Collimonas fungivorans: one gene and its partner. The main gene of each other region encodes a partner of the protein of the gene in region 2 in a complex. Links are inferred from orthologs where the notes say so. Each region holds a gene or a part of one and is shown on either strand. Other genes may lie near its edges.

What was found. Proteins that work in one complex are often made in the same cells at the same time.
Region 1: the proteins of tldD (region 2) and pmbA are in contact, whole or in part, in a solved structure (PDB 5NJ9), measured with the Escherichia coli proteins. The link is inferred for Collimonas fungivorans from one-to-one orthologs.

Annotation. Positions count from the first base shown.
Region 1 is NZ_CP013232.1:3,942,581-3,949,461, forward strand. The notes cover bases 880-3,838. They hold pmbA (metalloprotease PmbA), read right to left. Parts: upstream 3,062-3,838; coding sequence 1,697-3,061; downstream 880-1,696. Other genes in these bases: CFter6_RS16995 (sugar ABC transporter ATP-binding protein), read right to left, coding at 880-1,270; yjgA (ribosome biogenesis factor YjgA), read left to right, coding at 3,138-3,740; mog (molybdopterin adenylyltransferase), read left to right, coding at 3,727-3,838. Outside these bases: more of CFter6_RS16995, read right to left, coding at 1-879; more of mog, read left to right, coding at 3,839-4,344; CFter6_RS17015 (MBL fold metallo-hydrolase), read left to right, coding at 4,452-5,405; CFter6_RS17020 (alpha/beta hydrolase), read left to right, coding at 5,451-6,119; CFter6_RS17025 (heavy-metal-associated domain-containing protein), read right to left, coding at 6,248-6,445; CFter6_RS17030 (amino acid synthesis family protein), read right to left, coding at 6,559-6,881.
Region 2 is NZ_CP013232.1:4,237,545-4,245,586, reverse strand. Bases 2,027-4,950 are described here. They hold tldD (metalloprotease TldD), read left to right. Parts: upstream 2,027-2,720; coding sequence 2,721-4,181; downstream 4,182-4,950. Other genes in these bases: CFter6_RS18475 (cupin-like domain-containing protein), read left to right, coding at 4,733-4,950; CFter6_RS18480 (GNAT family N-acetyltransferase), read left to right, coding at 4,201-4,656; CFter6_RS18490 (carbon-nitrogen hydrolase family protein), read left to right, coding at 2,027-2,606. Outside these bases: CFter6_RS26515 (YhdP family protein), read left to right, coding at 1-1,930; more of CFter6_RS18490, read left to right, coding at 1,833-2,026; more of CFter6_RS18475, read left to right, coding at 4,951-5,758; CFter6_RS18470 (cupin domain-containing protein), read left to right, coding at 5,803-6,174; CFter6_RS18465 (Ada metal-binding domain-containing protein), read right to left, coding at 6,179-6,457; bifunctional DNA-binding transcriptional regulator/O6-methylguanine-DNA methyltransferase Ada, read right to left, coding at 6,454-7,533; CFter6_RS18455 (DNA-3-methyladenine glycosylase family protein), read right to left, coding at 7,698-8,042. UniProt on the Escherichia coli protein: Metalloprotease involved in CcdA degradation. Suppresses the inhibitory activity of the carbon storage regulator (CsrA).

The DNA.
Region 1 (6,881 bases), 300 kb from region 2 along the record:
GCTTGATTTCCAGCAGGCGCGCCAGCAATACTTTCTGCTGGTTGCCGCCGGATAGCGCGCCGACATTGATGTTGGGAGAAGCCACCCGGATCGCCAGCGACTTGATGGCGGCGCTGGCGCGCTGCGCGCCGCGGTTGCGGTCCAGCACGCCGCCGTAGCTGGCGTCCGGCACGCAGGCGCAGACGTTGATGTTGTCGCGCACGCTCATGTCCAGGAACAGGCCTTGCGATTTGCGGTCCTCGGTCAGGTACACCACGCCGGCGCGGATCGCATCGACCGGGCCGCGCAACGCCGTGACCGCCTTGCCGGCGACTTCCAGCGTGCCGGAAATGCGCGGATCGGCGCCAAAAATCAGGCGCGCCAATTCCGTGCGGCCGGCGCCGACCAGGCCGGCGATGCCCAGCACCTCGCCCGCATGCAGGTCGAAGCTGCAGCCGCGCACCCGTTTGCCGTCAGCCATGTCGCGCACCCGCATGACCACATTGCCGGGATCGTAAGGCGCATGTTCCTTCTTGTAGAAACCGGAGAGGTCGCGCCCCACCATCATTTTCACCAGCGCCTCGGCCGACAGCTCCGCGCGCGCCAGCATGCCGACGTGCTTGCCGTCTCGCAATACCGAGACCTTGTCCGACAATTCGTAGATTTCCGCCATGCGATGGCTGATGTAGACGATCGCCAGGCCTTCCTGGCGCAGCTGCCGGATCAATGCGAACAAACGGTCAGTCTCGCGCGAAGACAGCGGCGTCGTCGGTTCGTCCATCACCAGGATCCGCGCGTGGGCATGGATCGCGCGTGCAATCTCCACCAGCTGGCGTTCGGCGATCGACAGGGTGCTGATCCTGGTCTGCGGCGTGAATTCCGCTCCCAGGCGTTTCAAGACATCGACACAGCCCGCCTCCATCGCCTTGCGGTCGACGCTCCAGCCGCGCTTCAGCTCGCGGCCCAGGTAGATGTTCTCGGCCACGCTCAGGTTAGGGCACAGGCTCAGCTCCTGGTAGATGACCGCCACGCCGTGTTCCTTGGCGGCGCCCGGACCGTAGCTGGCCACACGCCGGCCGTCGATGCGGATCTCGCCGCCAGGGTCGGCCTGATGGGCGCCCGACAGGACTTTCATCAGGGTCGACTTGCCGGCGCCGTTCTCGCCCATCAAGGCATGGACTTCGCCGGCATACACGGTCAGGTCGACCTCTTTCAGCACCCGCAAGCCGCTGAAGGTCTTGGAGATGCCGCGCATCTCGAGGATTGGCGTTGCGCCTGCTTCAGGTTTCATGAATAACCCCTTGTTTTGACTGATCGATCAGTTTTTTTCAAAACTCGTCGAATCGATGAAAAACTTGTGCGACCGGATAAGATTTTTCGGGAAAATCAAGGAGTCGACAATGTCAACAACATTCTTGGCGTGAGCGAACGCTCAATATAAGCTCTTGATGCTGGTGCGAAGCCAAGGCCTGGCGCCTTGCCGGGATGCGGGATTTTCATTTGTCTCCTTGCGTCTTTTATCTTTATCTGGGCCGCGCCGAAATACGGTTTGCGACCTGATTTGCGATCAATATTAGTGGAAAGCAAGCGCTTGCGCAAGCGCTTGCTTTTTTTGATGCTCAGGCAATGTAAACGATGCTGGCAAAAAAAAACACCTCCGCGAAGGAGGTGTCGAATAACGCTTAAAACCGCCTGTACGGCGGCAGGATACCTGTGGTCAGTTGCCTGCCACGGTCATGCTCTCGATCAGCACCGAGCCGGTCTGCTTGGTGCCGCGGATCAGCGTATCGGCGCCGATGGCGACGATCTGCGCCAGCATGTCTTTCATGTTGCCGGCAATCGTGATTTCCTCCACCGGATACTGGATCACGCCCTTCTCGACCCAGTAGCCGGAAGCGCCGCGCGAATAATCGCCGGTGACGTAGTTGACGCCCTGCCCCATCAGTTCGGTCACCAGCAGGCCGGTATCGAGCTTTTTCAGCATCGCCTTGAAGTTGTCCGAGGATTTGGTCAGCGTGGAAGTAATGCTCAGGTTATGCGATCCGCCGGAATTGCCCGTGGTTTTCATGCCCAGCTTGCGCGCCGAGTAGGTCGACAGGAAATAACCCTGCACCACGCCATCCTTGACCACGTCGCGGCGCTGGGTCTTGACACCCTCCTCGTCGAAGGGCGCCGAACCAACCGCGCCGATGACATGCGGGTCTTCCACGATCTGGATATGCGGCGCAAACACCGATTTGCCCAGGGTATCCAGCAAGAAGGTCGATTTGCGGTACAACGCGCCGCCCGACACCGCCTGTACGAAAGCGCCCAGCAGGCCTGCCGCCAGAGGCGCCTCGAACAGCACCGGACACTTGCGGGTATCCAGCTGGCGCGCGTTCAGCCGCGCCAGTGCACGCTCTGCGGCGTAACGACCGATCGCTTCCGGCTTGGCCAGCTGCTTTGCATCGCGCATCGACGAATACCAGTCGTCGCGCTGCATGTTGCCGCCCTTGCCGGCGATAGGCGCCACCGAAATGGTATGGCGCGAAAACGGGTAGCCGCCCATGAAACCGCGCGAATTGGCACTGACGAAGTGCGATTGCTGGGCGTAGACGCCAGCGCCCTCGCTGTTGGTTATGCGCTTGTCGACGGCAAATGCTGCCGCTTCGCAACGTTTTGCCAATTCGACAGCTTCTTCCGCCGAGATCAGCCACGGCGAACACAGCTTCAGGTCCAGCGGGTTCATTTCCAAAGTATCAACATCCGGCAAGCCGGCGCAATCGTCTTCGGCTGTGAAACGGGCGATGTTGTAAGCCGCTTCGACCGTATCCTGCAGGGCCTTGGCCGAAAAGTCGGAAGTACTGGCATTACCGCGCCGGGTATGGCCTTCCTCGCCCAGGTAGACGGTGACGCCCATACCCTTGTCCTTGTTTTGCTCGATCGTTTCGACGCTGCCCTTGCGCACGCCCACCGACAAGCCGCTGCCTTCGCTGATTTCAACCGCGGCGTTGGAAGCGCCTTTTTCCCGCGCATAACGCAAGACATCCTGCGCCAGCTGTTGTAATTGGGCTTGACTATGGGTAAATACGGAGTCGCTCATGGGTCGGTTTTCTTCGAATTAGGTATAAAACGGTTATCATAGCAGTCGTTTACAGTATGGAAGTACCCTTAACATCATGCCAAATCCCAATCGGGGCTCCTGCGGCTTTCAGTCCAGCGAGTTCGAACAAGAATACGACCGTCCCTCCAAGTCCCAGCTCAAGCGCGAAATGACTGCCTTGCAGAAGCTCGGCGAAGAGCTGATCGCCGAGTCGCGCGACCGCGTCAAGCGCGTGCCGATGCCGGAAGATGTGCGCGACGCCATCCTCGAATGCCAGCAGATCAAGGACCACGAAGGTCGCCGCCGCCAGACCCAGTACGTAGGCAAGAAGATGCGTACGCTGGAGCCGCACGAAATAGCCGAAATCCAGAAAACCCTGGACAGCTGGAGAGGCCTCTCGAAAGCCGACACCGCCGCCATGCACGCGCTGGAACGCCACCGCGACCGCTTGCTGAAGAATGACGGCGCGTTGACCGAACTGCTGGCGCAGCATCCGGAACTGGATGTGCAGCACGTGCGCACCATGATCCGCAATGCGCGTAAGGAGCAGGCCGAGAACAAACCGCCGAAAGCGTATCGCGAGATTTTCCAGCTGCTGAAAGAGCTGCAAAAATCGTCGGGCAACCAGGACCAGAACGATAGCGACGCCGAAGACGACGAGCAAGATGAGCACAATTGATCCGGCGCCGGCCGCGAACTTGAAAATCGGCCTGGTGTCGATTTCGGACCGCGCCAGCACCGGCGTCTATCAGGACCTGGGCATCCCTGCCCTGCAAGACTGGTTGGCGGCTGCGCTGAGCACTCCATGGCAAGTCGAAACCCGCCTGATCGCCGACGACCGTACACTGATTGAACAAACCCTGGCCGAGCTGGTGGACCAGCAGCATTGCGACCTGGTGCTGACCACCGGCGGCACCGGTCCGGCGCGGCGCGATGTGACGCCGGAAGCGACCTTGGCGGTGGCGACCAAGGAAATGCCAGGCTTCGGCGAACAGATGCGGCAAATCAGCCTGCAGTTCGTGCCGACCGCGATCCTGTCGCGGCAAGTCGCGGTGATCCGGGAAAGCGCCGACCACGCGGCCTTGATCCTGAACCTGCCGGGCCAGCCAAAAGCCATCAAGGAAACCCTGGAAGGCTTGAAAGACGCCGACGGCAAACAAAAGGTATCCGGCATCTTCGCTGCCGTGCCCTATTGCATCGATCTGATCGGCGGTCCGTACATTGAAACCAATGAAGCAGTATGCAAGGCGTTCCGGCCGAAGTCGGCGATCAAACCAGCCTAAGCGCATCTTCGTCATTTAACTTTTTCCGCGCCCCGCATCCATGTCGCCAACGGCCATTTCCAAGCCCTGCCTTGCACAAGCCCTCTGCCTGAAGGGAAAAACAGACAATGAATAAATCGCGCGCTGTGCGCCGCAACTTCATGCGGCTCGCGCTGGCTGCGGGCAGTGCCGCCGCGTTGCCCTGGCTGGCGCAGGCGCAGACGGCGACAGCCAGCAAGGGCACGCAACTGATCCTGCTGGGCACCAAGGGCGGACCGACGCCGTCAGCCTTGCGCGCGGCGCCGGCCAATGTGCTGCTGGTGGACGGCCAGCCGTATGTTGTCGACTGCGGCAATGGCGTTGCTTTACAGCTGACCAAAGCGGGCGTCAAGCTGCCGCAGATACGTGATATTTTCCTGACCCACCAGCACTCCGACCACAACGCCGACCTCGGCAACCTGGTGTTCCTGGCCTGGGCCACCGGGCTGGCGACTCCCGTGCATCTGTATGGCCCGCCGGGAATGCGCCAGATGATGGACGATTTTGTCCACATGAATGCCATCGACATCGCCACCCGCATGCAGGAAGAAGGCCGGCCGCCATTGCGCCCCTTGATCAACACCCACGAATTCGACGGCCCGCGCGTAGTCATGGAAAACGACCAGGTCAAGGTGACTGCGGCACTGGTCGACCACTACACGCTCAAGCCCGCCTTCGCCTATCGTTTCGACACCAGGGACCGCTCGGTGGTGTTCTCCGGCGATACCGCCTATAACGAGAACCTGATCAAGCTGGCCAAGGGCGCCGACGTGCTGGTGCATGAAGTGATGTACCTGCCGGCGCTGGAGAAGCTGATGAAGACCGTCGACAATGCGCCGACCCTGCTCGACCACCTGGTCAAGAGCCACACCAGCACCGCCCAGGTCGGCATGGTGGCGGCGCGCGCCGGCGTCAAGACACTGGTGCTGAGTCACTTCGTGCCGGGCGGCGACCCGGCGATCAGCGACGACATGTGGTCGGCCGAGGCGCGCCGGCAGTTCAGCGGCGAAATCATCGTCGGCAAAGACCTGATGGTAATCTGACGCCACCTCAAAAATTCCGATCCATCTTTCTATCCGGACCATCTCATGTCAAGCACCCTCGAAACCCTGGAAATCTCTACCTCCGAAACGCCAACCGCAGCCGTCATCTGGATGCACGGCCTCGGCGCCGACGGCTCCGACTTCGTCCCTATCGTGAAGGAGCTGGACCTGAGCGGCTGCCCTGGGATCCGCTTCGTGTTCCCGAGCGCGCCGGCGATCCCGGTGACCATCAACAACGGTTATGTGATGCCGGCCTGGTACGACATCCTCACTACCGACCTGATCCGGCGCGAGGACGAAGCCGGCCTGCGCAAGTCGCAAATCGAAATCGAAGCCCTGATCGCCCAGCAGATCGCACTCGGCATCGCAGCCGACAAAATCGTGATCGCCGGCTTCTCGCAAGGCTGCGCAATGGCGCTGCAAACCGGTTTGCGATATCCGCAGAAACTGGCTGGCCTGATGTGCCTGTCCGGCTACTTGCCGCTGAGCGACAAGACTGAGGCGGAACGCCATGCCGCCAACCAGCACACGCCGATTTTCCAGGCGCATGGCCGCGGCGATCCTGTGGTGCTGATCGACCGCGCGGAAAAATCACGCGACTTGCTCAAGCAACTGGGTTATCAGGTGGAATGGCATGAATACATGATGCCGCATTCGGTGTGCGCGGAAGAAGTAGCGGATATCGGCAGCTGGCTGCGCCGCGTGCTGGCCTGACATGCCTCTGTAGGGTGGGCACATTGTGCCCACGCGTGCATTGACTCTACCTACATACCTATTTCCGTGCTGCGCGAGTTTGCACTCCGGTTATCCCGGTCACGCGTGGGCACAAAAGCGTGCCCACCCTACGCTGTCTGCGGTGTATAACCGGCATCCCTGATCGCTTCGGCCAGTTCGCCCGCAGTCGCGGTGCTCTCAACCGATACCGTGCGCCCTTCTATCCTGATCTCCACCTTGGCGCCTGCATCCACGCCGTTGATGGCTTTGGTAATGCGGCCGGCGCAATGGCCGCAAGTCATGTCCTGCACATTGAATTCGATCATTTCCGTTTGCTCCCTTGGTTACCTGGTTCAACTATAAACCTTCCCATCGTAGCAAGGTCAAGCACCGGCAAACAATAAATAACCGAGGCCAACTGCCGATCGCTGCAGACCGCTTAATTCAAGCCGTTCTTGCCTTCGATTTCACTGGCTTTCAAACCGCCCAGGCGTGCATGCAGGCGGCCGCGCGTCGCCACGGCGAACGCCACCACGACTTCATCAGCGTTCGGCGCATCGAAGAACTGGGTGGTGACAGTGTCGTAATGCGAAGGCACGTACAAAGCATGTTTATGCGCCAGCGGAATATCGAGCTCGACGCCCGGTGCGCCGCGCTTGCCGGAAGACGGAATCCAGGCCTTGCCGCCGCCGATGGCTTCGCGGATCGGCATCACCAAGGCCGGCGTCAGGAAGGCGTTGCCGTGCTCGTATTCGCCGCCGA
Region 2 (8,042 bases):
CCTGTTGGGCGGGCCGGTGCAAGCCAGCGGCGGCACCCAGGCTGACCGCCAGACCCTGATCAAGATCGAAGGCAATGCCGGCGCCGACGGCTTGCGCGCCATGTATCCCGCTGCAGCGATGCAAAAGCTGCTGTCCCACGCCAGCGGCAGCAGCCGTTATACAGCCACGGTGGCGATCCGCGATCATCATCCGGAGCTGGTGGTCGAGTCCAGCTTGCAAGGCATAGGCCTGGATTTCCCTGAACCATTGCGCAAGAGCGCCGGCGAAGCCATGCCGTTCAAATTCGAGTGGCTGGGTGTCGCTTCCGACGATGCGGCGATGGCGCGCGATGAACTCAAGCTGGCCTTGGGATCTGCCATCGTCGCGCGCTACCAGCGGCAGAAGCCGCTCGGCAAGAACGCCGTCGAGAACGGCAAACCCGCCGACTGGAAAATTCTGCGCGGCGGCATCGGCATCAATTCACCGGCGCCGGAACCGGATAGCGGAGTGGCGATCAACATGAACGCCAAGACCTTGAACGTCGACGCCTGGAACAACCTGGCCGGCGCCTTGAACGAGGACGGCGCAGTCAAGACCGGCGAGGAAACGCCTCTGACCGGCCTGGCGCAGTATGCCGAACCTAACCTGGTGTCGGTCAAGGCCAACCAGCTGATCCTGCTTGGCAAGACGCTGGACAACGTGGTGCTGGGCGCCACTCATCAGAAAAATTCCTGGCAGGTCAACATCGACTCCAGGCAGGCTTCGGGCTTCGTGACCTGGAACGCTTCACCGTCGGGCCGCGGCCTCGGCAAGGTTACCGCGCGCCTGTCTTCGCTGATCATTCCGCAAGGCGGCGAGACGGATGTCGGCGACGTGCTGGAAGGCAAGGGCGGCTCCACCCAGATTCCCGGGCTGGACATCATCGCCGAGGATTTCCAGCTGCTCGGCAAGAAGCTCGGACGGCTTGAACTGAGCGCCAACAATGTGCGCGCCAACGTCGGCAACGAATGGCGCATCCATAAACTGTCGATCAAGAATCCCGACGCGGAATTGAAGGCCGACGGCAAATGGACCACCGTCAACGGCGACAACACCACCAGCCTGACTTACGCCATGGATATCGCCGATGCCGGCAAGCTGCTGGACCGTTTCGGTTTCGCGCACGTGCTGCGCGCCGCCAAGGGACGCATGGACGGCGAAGTCAGCTGGAAGGGTCTGCCGTTCACCATGGATATTCCATCACTGTCCGGCCAGATCAACCTGGACATGGCGGCAGGCCAGTTCCTGAAAGTCGATCCGGGCGCCGCCAAGCTGCTCGGGGTGCTCAGCCTGCAATCGCTGCCGCGCCGCCTGACCCTGGATTTCCGCGACATCTTTTCTGAAGGTTTTGCTTTCGATAGCGTAGTCGGCACCGCTTCGATCACGCAGGGCAAGGCACATACCGACAACTTCAAGATGCGCGGCGTCAGCGCCACGGTGCTGATGGACGGCGTCGCGGACATCGCGCGCGAGACCCAGGACCTGCACGTAGCGGTGCTGCCGGAAATCAATGCCGGCACCGCCTCGGTGGTGGCGCTGGCGATCAATCCGGTGATTGGCATCGGCACTTTCCTGGCGCAGCTGTTCCTGCGCGATCCGCTGATGCGGGCTTTTACCTTTGAATATAATATTACCGGCGGCTGGACCGATCCGGTCGTGACCAAACTCGATCACAAGACCGAGACGCCGACCGCAAGCACCCCGATCTGTCGTCCGGCCGCTGATCCTTGCCACAACGTTTGCCACAGCGCAGGAGTTTCGCACCATGAGCCAAGCATCCAGTCCAGCCAGTTTCAACATCGCCGCGATCCAGATGGTGTCGACGCCGGTGCTGGAAGAAAATTTCAACACCGCGCGGCGCCTGGTAGCCGAAGCCGCCGCGCAGGGCGCGCAGCTGGTGCTGCTGCCTGAGTACTGGCCCATCATGGGCATGCAGGACACCGACAAGCTGACCTGCGCCGAAATCCTGGGTGAAGGACCGATCCAGATTTTCATGGCGCAGCTGGCGCGAGAGCATGGCATCTGGCTGATCGGCGGCACGCTGCCGATGATCGCCGACGAGGTCGGCAAGGTGCTCAACACCACCCTGGTATTCGACCCGGACGGCCGCCAGGTCAGCCGCTACGACAAGATCCACTTGTTCAGTTTCAGCAAAGGCGAGGAATCCTACGATGAAGCGCGCACTATCGTCTACGGCAAGGACACCGGCAGTTTCCAGGCGCCGTTCGGCAAGGTCGGCTTGTCGGTCTGCTACGACCTGCGTTTCCCCGAGCTGTACCGGGCGCTTGGCGATTGCTCCCTGATTGTGGTGCCGGCGGCGTTTACCTACACCACCGGCAAGGCCCACTGGGAAATCCTGCTGCGCGCCCGCGCCGTCGAAAACCAGTGTTATGTGCTGGCGGCAGCGCAAGGCGGCAAGCACCCCAACGGCCGCCGCACCTGGGGCCACAGCATGCTGATCGACCCCTGGGGTGAAATTAAATCGGTGCTGGCGGAAGGCGAGGGCCTTGTCAGCGGCAGCATCGACCCCCATTTCCTTAAGGGAGTGCGGGACAGTTTGCCGGCGTTGCTGCATCGCAAGTTATAGCAATCGTTGGCAATACGAATTATCTATTAGATATTACTATTTTCAGCGCCCGGGCCAGCCCGGCCCGGGATGCTCTACAATCCGTACTAACACCACAGTAAAACCGGAATACCAATGAAACCATTTGAACCAAACCTGGGCACTTTAGCCATCGCGCGCGATATCCTGTTGACGCCTTTCGGCCTGGACGAGTCGAGCTTGCTGAAAGCGCTGGGGACCATGTTCACGCACAAGGTCGACTACGCCGACCTCTATTTCCAGTTCACCAAGAGCGAAGGCTGGAGCCTGGAAGAAGGCATCGTCAAGACCGGCAGCTTTTCCATCGACCAGGGAGTAGGCGTGCGCGCCATTTCCGGCGACAAGACTGCGTTTTCGTATTCCGATGAAATTTCCGAGCGTGCCTTGCACGACGCCGCGGTAGCCACCCGCACTATCGCCCGCCAGGGCGCCGGCAAGATCAAGATCGCCGCCGGCATGCAGCAAAGCGGCGGCCGTTCCCTGTACCTGCCGAATGATCCGCTGGTGTCGCTGGACGCCACCGAAAAGGTCAAGCTGCTGGAACGGGTAGAGCGCCTGGCGCGCGCCAAGGATCCGCGCGTGGTGCAAGTGATGGCCGGCCTGGCCGCAGAATACGATGTAGTGCTGGTGGCGCGCAGCGACGGCGTGATCGCCGCCGATATCCGGCCGCTGGTGCGCCTGTCGGTGACGGTCATCGTCGAACAGAACGGCCGCCGCGAAACCGGCAGCAGCGGCGGCGGCGGACGCTACAGCTACAGCTATTTCAGCGATGACTTGCTGGAGCAGTACGCGGCTGACGCAGTCGCTTCGGCGCTGGTCAACCTGGACGCGCGGCCGGCCCCGGCCGGCCCGATGACCGTAGTGCTCGGACCTGGCTGGCCCGGCATCCTGCTGCACGAAGCGATCGGCCATGGCCTGGAAGGCGATTTCAACCGCAAGGGTTCCAGCACGTTCTCCGGCCGCATCGGCGAACGGGTGGCGGCCAAGGGCGTCACCGTGGTGGATGACGGCACCATCGCCGACCGCCGCGGTTCGCTGAATATCGACGACGAAGGCAATCCTAGCCAGTGCACCACCCTGATTGAAGACGGCATCCTGAAAGGCTATATCCAGGACACCATGAACGCGCGCCTGATGAAGATGCCGGTGACCGGCAACGCCCGCCGCGAATCGTTCGCCCACCTGCCGATGCCGCGCATGACCAACACCTACATGCTGGCCGGCGACAAGGATCCGGCGGAAATCCTGGCATCGGTGAAGAACGGTTTGTACGCAGTCAATTTCGGCGGCGGCCAGGTCGATATCACCAACGGCAAGTTCGTGTTTTCGGCGAGCGAAGCCTACATGATCGAAAACGGCAAAGTCACTTATCCGGTCAAGGGCGCAACCCTGATCGGCAACGGTCCGGACGTGCTGAACCGGGTTTCCATGATCGGTAACGACATGAAACTCGATCCCGGCGTCGGCGTCTGCGGCAAGGAAGGCCAGAGCGTGCCGGTCGGCGTCGGCCAGCCTACCTTGCGCATTGATGGCGTGACTGTCGGCGGCACCGCTTAAGGCTATGGCAGAAGCAACGATGATGGGATGGCATTGGCTGCCGTTCCAGGAGTTGAGTACTGTGCAATTGTATGCGGCGATGCAGTTGCGGCAGCGTGTATTCGTGCTGGAACAGACCTGCGTATTCCAGGATGCCGACGGTATCGATCTGCATTCCTGGCACGGCCTGGGTTATCTGCCGAACGGCGAGCTGGGCGCGTATGCGCGCATCGTGCCGCCGGGGCAAGCGTTCCACTTGCCGTCGATCGGGCGAGTGGTGACAGCACCCGAGCTACGCGGCAAAAGCGCCGGTTACGAACTGATGCAGCAGGCCATGGCGCAAACCGCCAGGCTGTTTCCAGGGCGTGACGTCAAGATCGGCGCGCAAGCGCACTTGCAGCGGTTTTATAGTCGCTTTGGCTTCGAACCGGTTGGCGAGCTGTACGACGAGGATGGTATTTCACACATTCATATGATCGCACCGGCCGCACCATAACGCATTCTGGATCATCAGCTCAAATCGGGTTATCCTCCTCAGGCAAATTGATAGCCGTCTTTTACCAGGAAGCCGAATGAGCCAGAGCTTGCAAGCGATTGCCGAACGATACGATGTGGACGACCGCATCTTCAAGGAAGAGATCGCCACCCAATACCAGCCGGTGGTCCTGCGCGGTTATGTTAAGCACTGGCCGGCGGTGCGGCTGGCCAAGACTTCTACCGAAGCGATTTGCGATTACCTGAGAAAACTGGATAGCGGCAGCGACGTCGATGCGATCATGACGCCGCCGCAAGCCAAGGGCCGCATCTTCTACGATGAAACCATGAACGGTTTCAACTACCTGCGCAACCGGCTGCCGGTCTCCGCCATCCTCGAACAGTTGCTGCGTTACCGGCAGTTTGCCGATCCGCCGGCAGTCGCGGCCCAGAGCGCGCTGATTTCCAGCTGCCTGCCGGGATTCCTGGATGAGAACAGATTGTCGGTGCTTGGCCCCGAAGTCATCCCCAGGATCTGGATAGGCAACGCCGTCACCACTCCGGCGCATTTTGACGACGCCCATAACATCGCTTGCGTGGTCAGCGGCAAGCGCCGGTTTACCCTTTTCCCGCCGGAGCAGATCGGCAATCTTTATATCGGCCCCCTGGATTTCGCACCCACCGGTGCGCCGATCAGCATGGTGGCGCTGAACCAGCCGGATTTTAAAAAATATCCCAAATTCAAGGATGCCCTGAAAGCAGCCCGGTCGGCAGAACTGGAGCCGGGCGATGCGCTCTACATACCGCCGCTGTGGTGGCATCATGTCGAATCGCTGCAGGCATGCAATATCCTGGTCAATTACTGGTGGGGCGGCGCGGTCGGCACGGCCGATTCCATCCACTCCGGCTCCGACAGCCTGATGCTGGCCCTGATCAACCTGAAAAAGCGGGCACCGGCTTATCGCCAGGCCTGGGCCGCCATCTTCAACCATTATGTTTTTGACGACAATACAGACCTGGCTGCGCATATTCCACCGCACCGGCATGGCGTCCTGGGCGACATGTCGGCGGAACAGGAACAGCAAGTGCGGAATTACCTGGCGAACAAACTGAAAGGCTCTTGATGGGCTTTCAGTAATGATGAAAAACAGCAACCGAAAGGAAAATCATGTCCAATGTCAGCTCACCGCAACAGATAGCCGCCTCACTGACAGAACACTGGTCGCCGCGCGTGGTGGCCGAGGTCGACGACTCTTACGTCAAGGTTGCGAAGGTAAAAGGTTCGTTGGCCTGGCACAGCCATGACAACGAAGACGAACTGTTCCTGATCCTGAAAGGCCGCTTGCGCATCGAAATGGAAGACCGCACGGTAGAACTGGGCGAGGGCGAAATGTTCGTCGTTCCGAAAGGCGTGCGGCATAACCCGGTGGCGGAACAGGAGTGCCACATCATGCTGATCGAACGCAAGACCACGCTGCATACCGGCGATGTCGTCAGTGAAAAAACGCGTTCGCTGGACGATCAGTTGCGCCCACTGTAAAAAATTACCGGCCTGCAGCCGTCTGGTTCTGCCGCGCTTTCCAGTGCGCGTAGTCTCGCGGCAGGCAGACTGCGCAGGGCCGGTAGCCGGCAGCTCGTGCATCAGCCTGGTTGAGAAAAAATACCCGGTTCTTCACATAACCGCCTCGCGCAATCGCTTGCAGCGCCGCACGGCAATCGAGGCGGCCGTAAATGCGGCTGCGGCGGTGGCCGCCCAATGCGCCCGGACGGTCGCTGTCGTAGCCGCTGCCGTCGGCGCCGACGAGCCGCCACTTCCGTTTCATTTTCTTTGTTCGCGTTCCAGCAATGCGTGCTTGCGTTCCACTCCCCAGCGATAACCCGAAGCGCTGCCGTCGCTGCGGATCACGCGATGGCAGGGAATCGCCACTGCCAGGCTATTGGCGGCGCATGCCTGGGCCACGGCGCGCACCGCCTTGGGCGAGCCGATGCGCGCCGCGATTTCAGCATAGCTGGTGGTGCTGCCGGCCGGGATATCGCGCAACGCCTGCCAGACACGCTGCTGGAAAGCCGTGCCGCGCACATCCAGCGGCAGGTCCAGGCCGAGGGCAGGCGCTTCGATGAAACCCACTACCTGCGCCACCAGCTGTTCGAAATCATGGTCGGCGCCGATCAGGTGGGCGCGCGGGAATTTATCCTGCAAATCGTGCGCCAGCGCGTTCGGATCGTCGCCCAGGAAGATGGCGCAGACGCCGCGTTCGCTTCGCGCCACCAGGATCGCGCCCAGCGAGCATTCGCCGATGGCAAAACGGATATCGGTATTGGCGCCGCCGGCGCGATAGTCGGTCGGCGTCATGCCCAATACCTTGCCGGAAGCTTCATAAAAACGGCTGTTGGAATTGAAGCCGGCGTCGTAGATCGCCTCGGTCACCGAGTGGCTATGGCTGAGATGATCGCGTACTTTTTTTGCGCGATGGGCATTGGCGTAGGCCTTGGGCGTGAGTCCGGTGACGGCCTTGAATACGCGATGGAAATGAAACAGGCTGAGGCCGGCGTCGGCAGCCAGCATTTCCAGGCTCGGCAATTCTTCCGCGCTTTCGATACGGCGGCAGGCGGCCGCTACCAGTTCGGCATGGTGTGCCGCCACCGAGGTCTGGTCGGCGCCGCGTTTGCTGGGCCGGTAGCCGGCTGCTTCGGCCGCCGCCGGCGTATCGAAAAACTCGACGTTTTCCGGGCGCGGCAGGCGCGTCGGGCTGCTCGGGCGGCAATACACGCCAGTGGTCTTCACCGCATAGACAAATTGCGTGTCTGCGGCCGGATCGCGCGCCAGCACCGCCGCCCAGCGCGGATCGCGCTCGGCAGCTTGCCTGGCAGTATGTTGGTGTTGTGTCAGCGCTCGCATATCGGCTTCCGGTTGGCTATGGTTGTATCGTAGCTGTACTTTAGCAATGCATCGGAGGCCGGGCACTCCGAGTCTTGCCGTCAAATTCAGACATTATCCTCATAATCCTCCTGATTTTTCGGCAGGCGCCACAGATACCAGGCAGCTACGGTGCGGTAGGGACTTCAGGCCAGGCCGATGTCGCCGATCTGTCTTTTGGTCGGCGCCTGCGGCAGGTTCTTCAGGCGGCGGTAACCTTCGCGCACGCCGAAATCGTCAGCTGGCAAGATATCCATGCGCTCCAGCGTATAGATCAGGAACATCTCGACCGTCCAGCGGCCGACGCCGCGCAAGCTGGTCAGGCGTTCGATGAGATCGGCGTCGTTCATGGCTACAGCTTCGGCGTGCGGCGGCACGACGCCATCCAGTGCCGCCTGCGCAATGCCGTGGATAGTGGCGATCTTGCTGGCCGAGAAGCCGCAGCCGCGCAAGATATCGACAGGCGTGTCCAGCAATTGCCGCGCACTCGG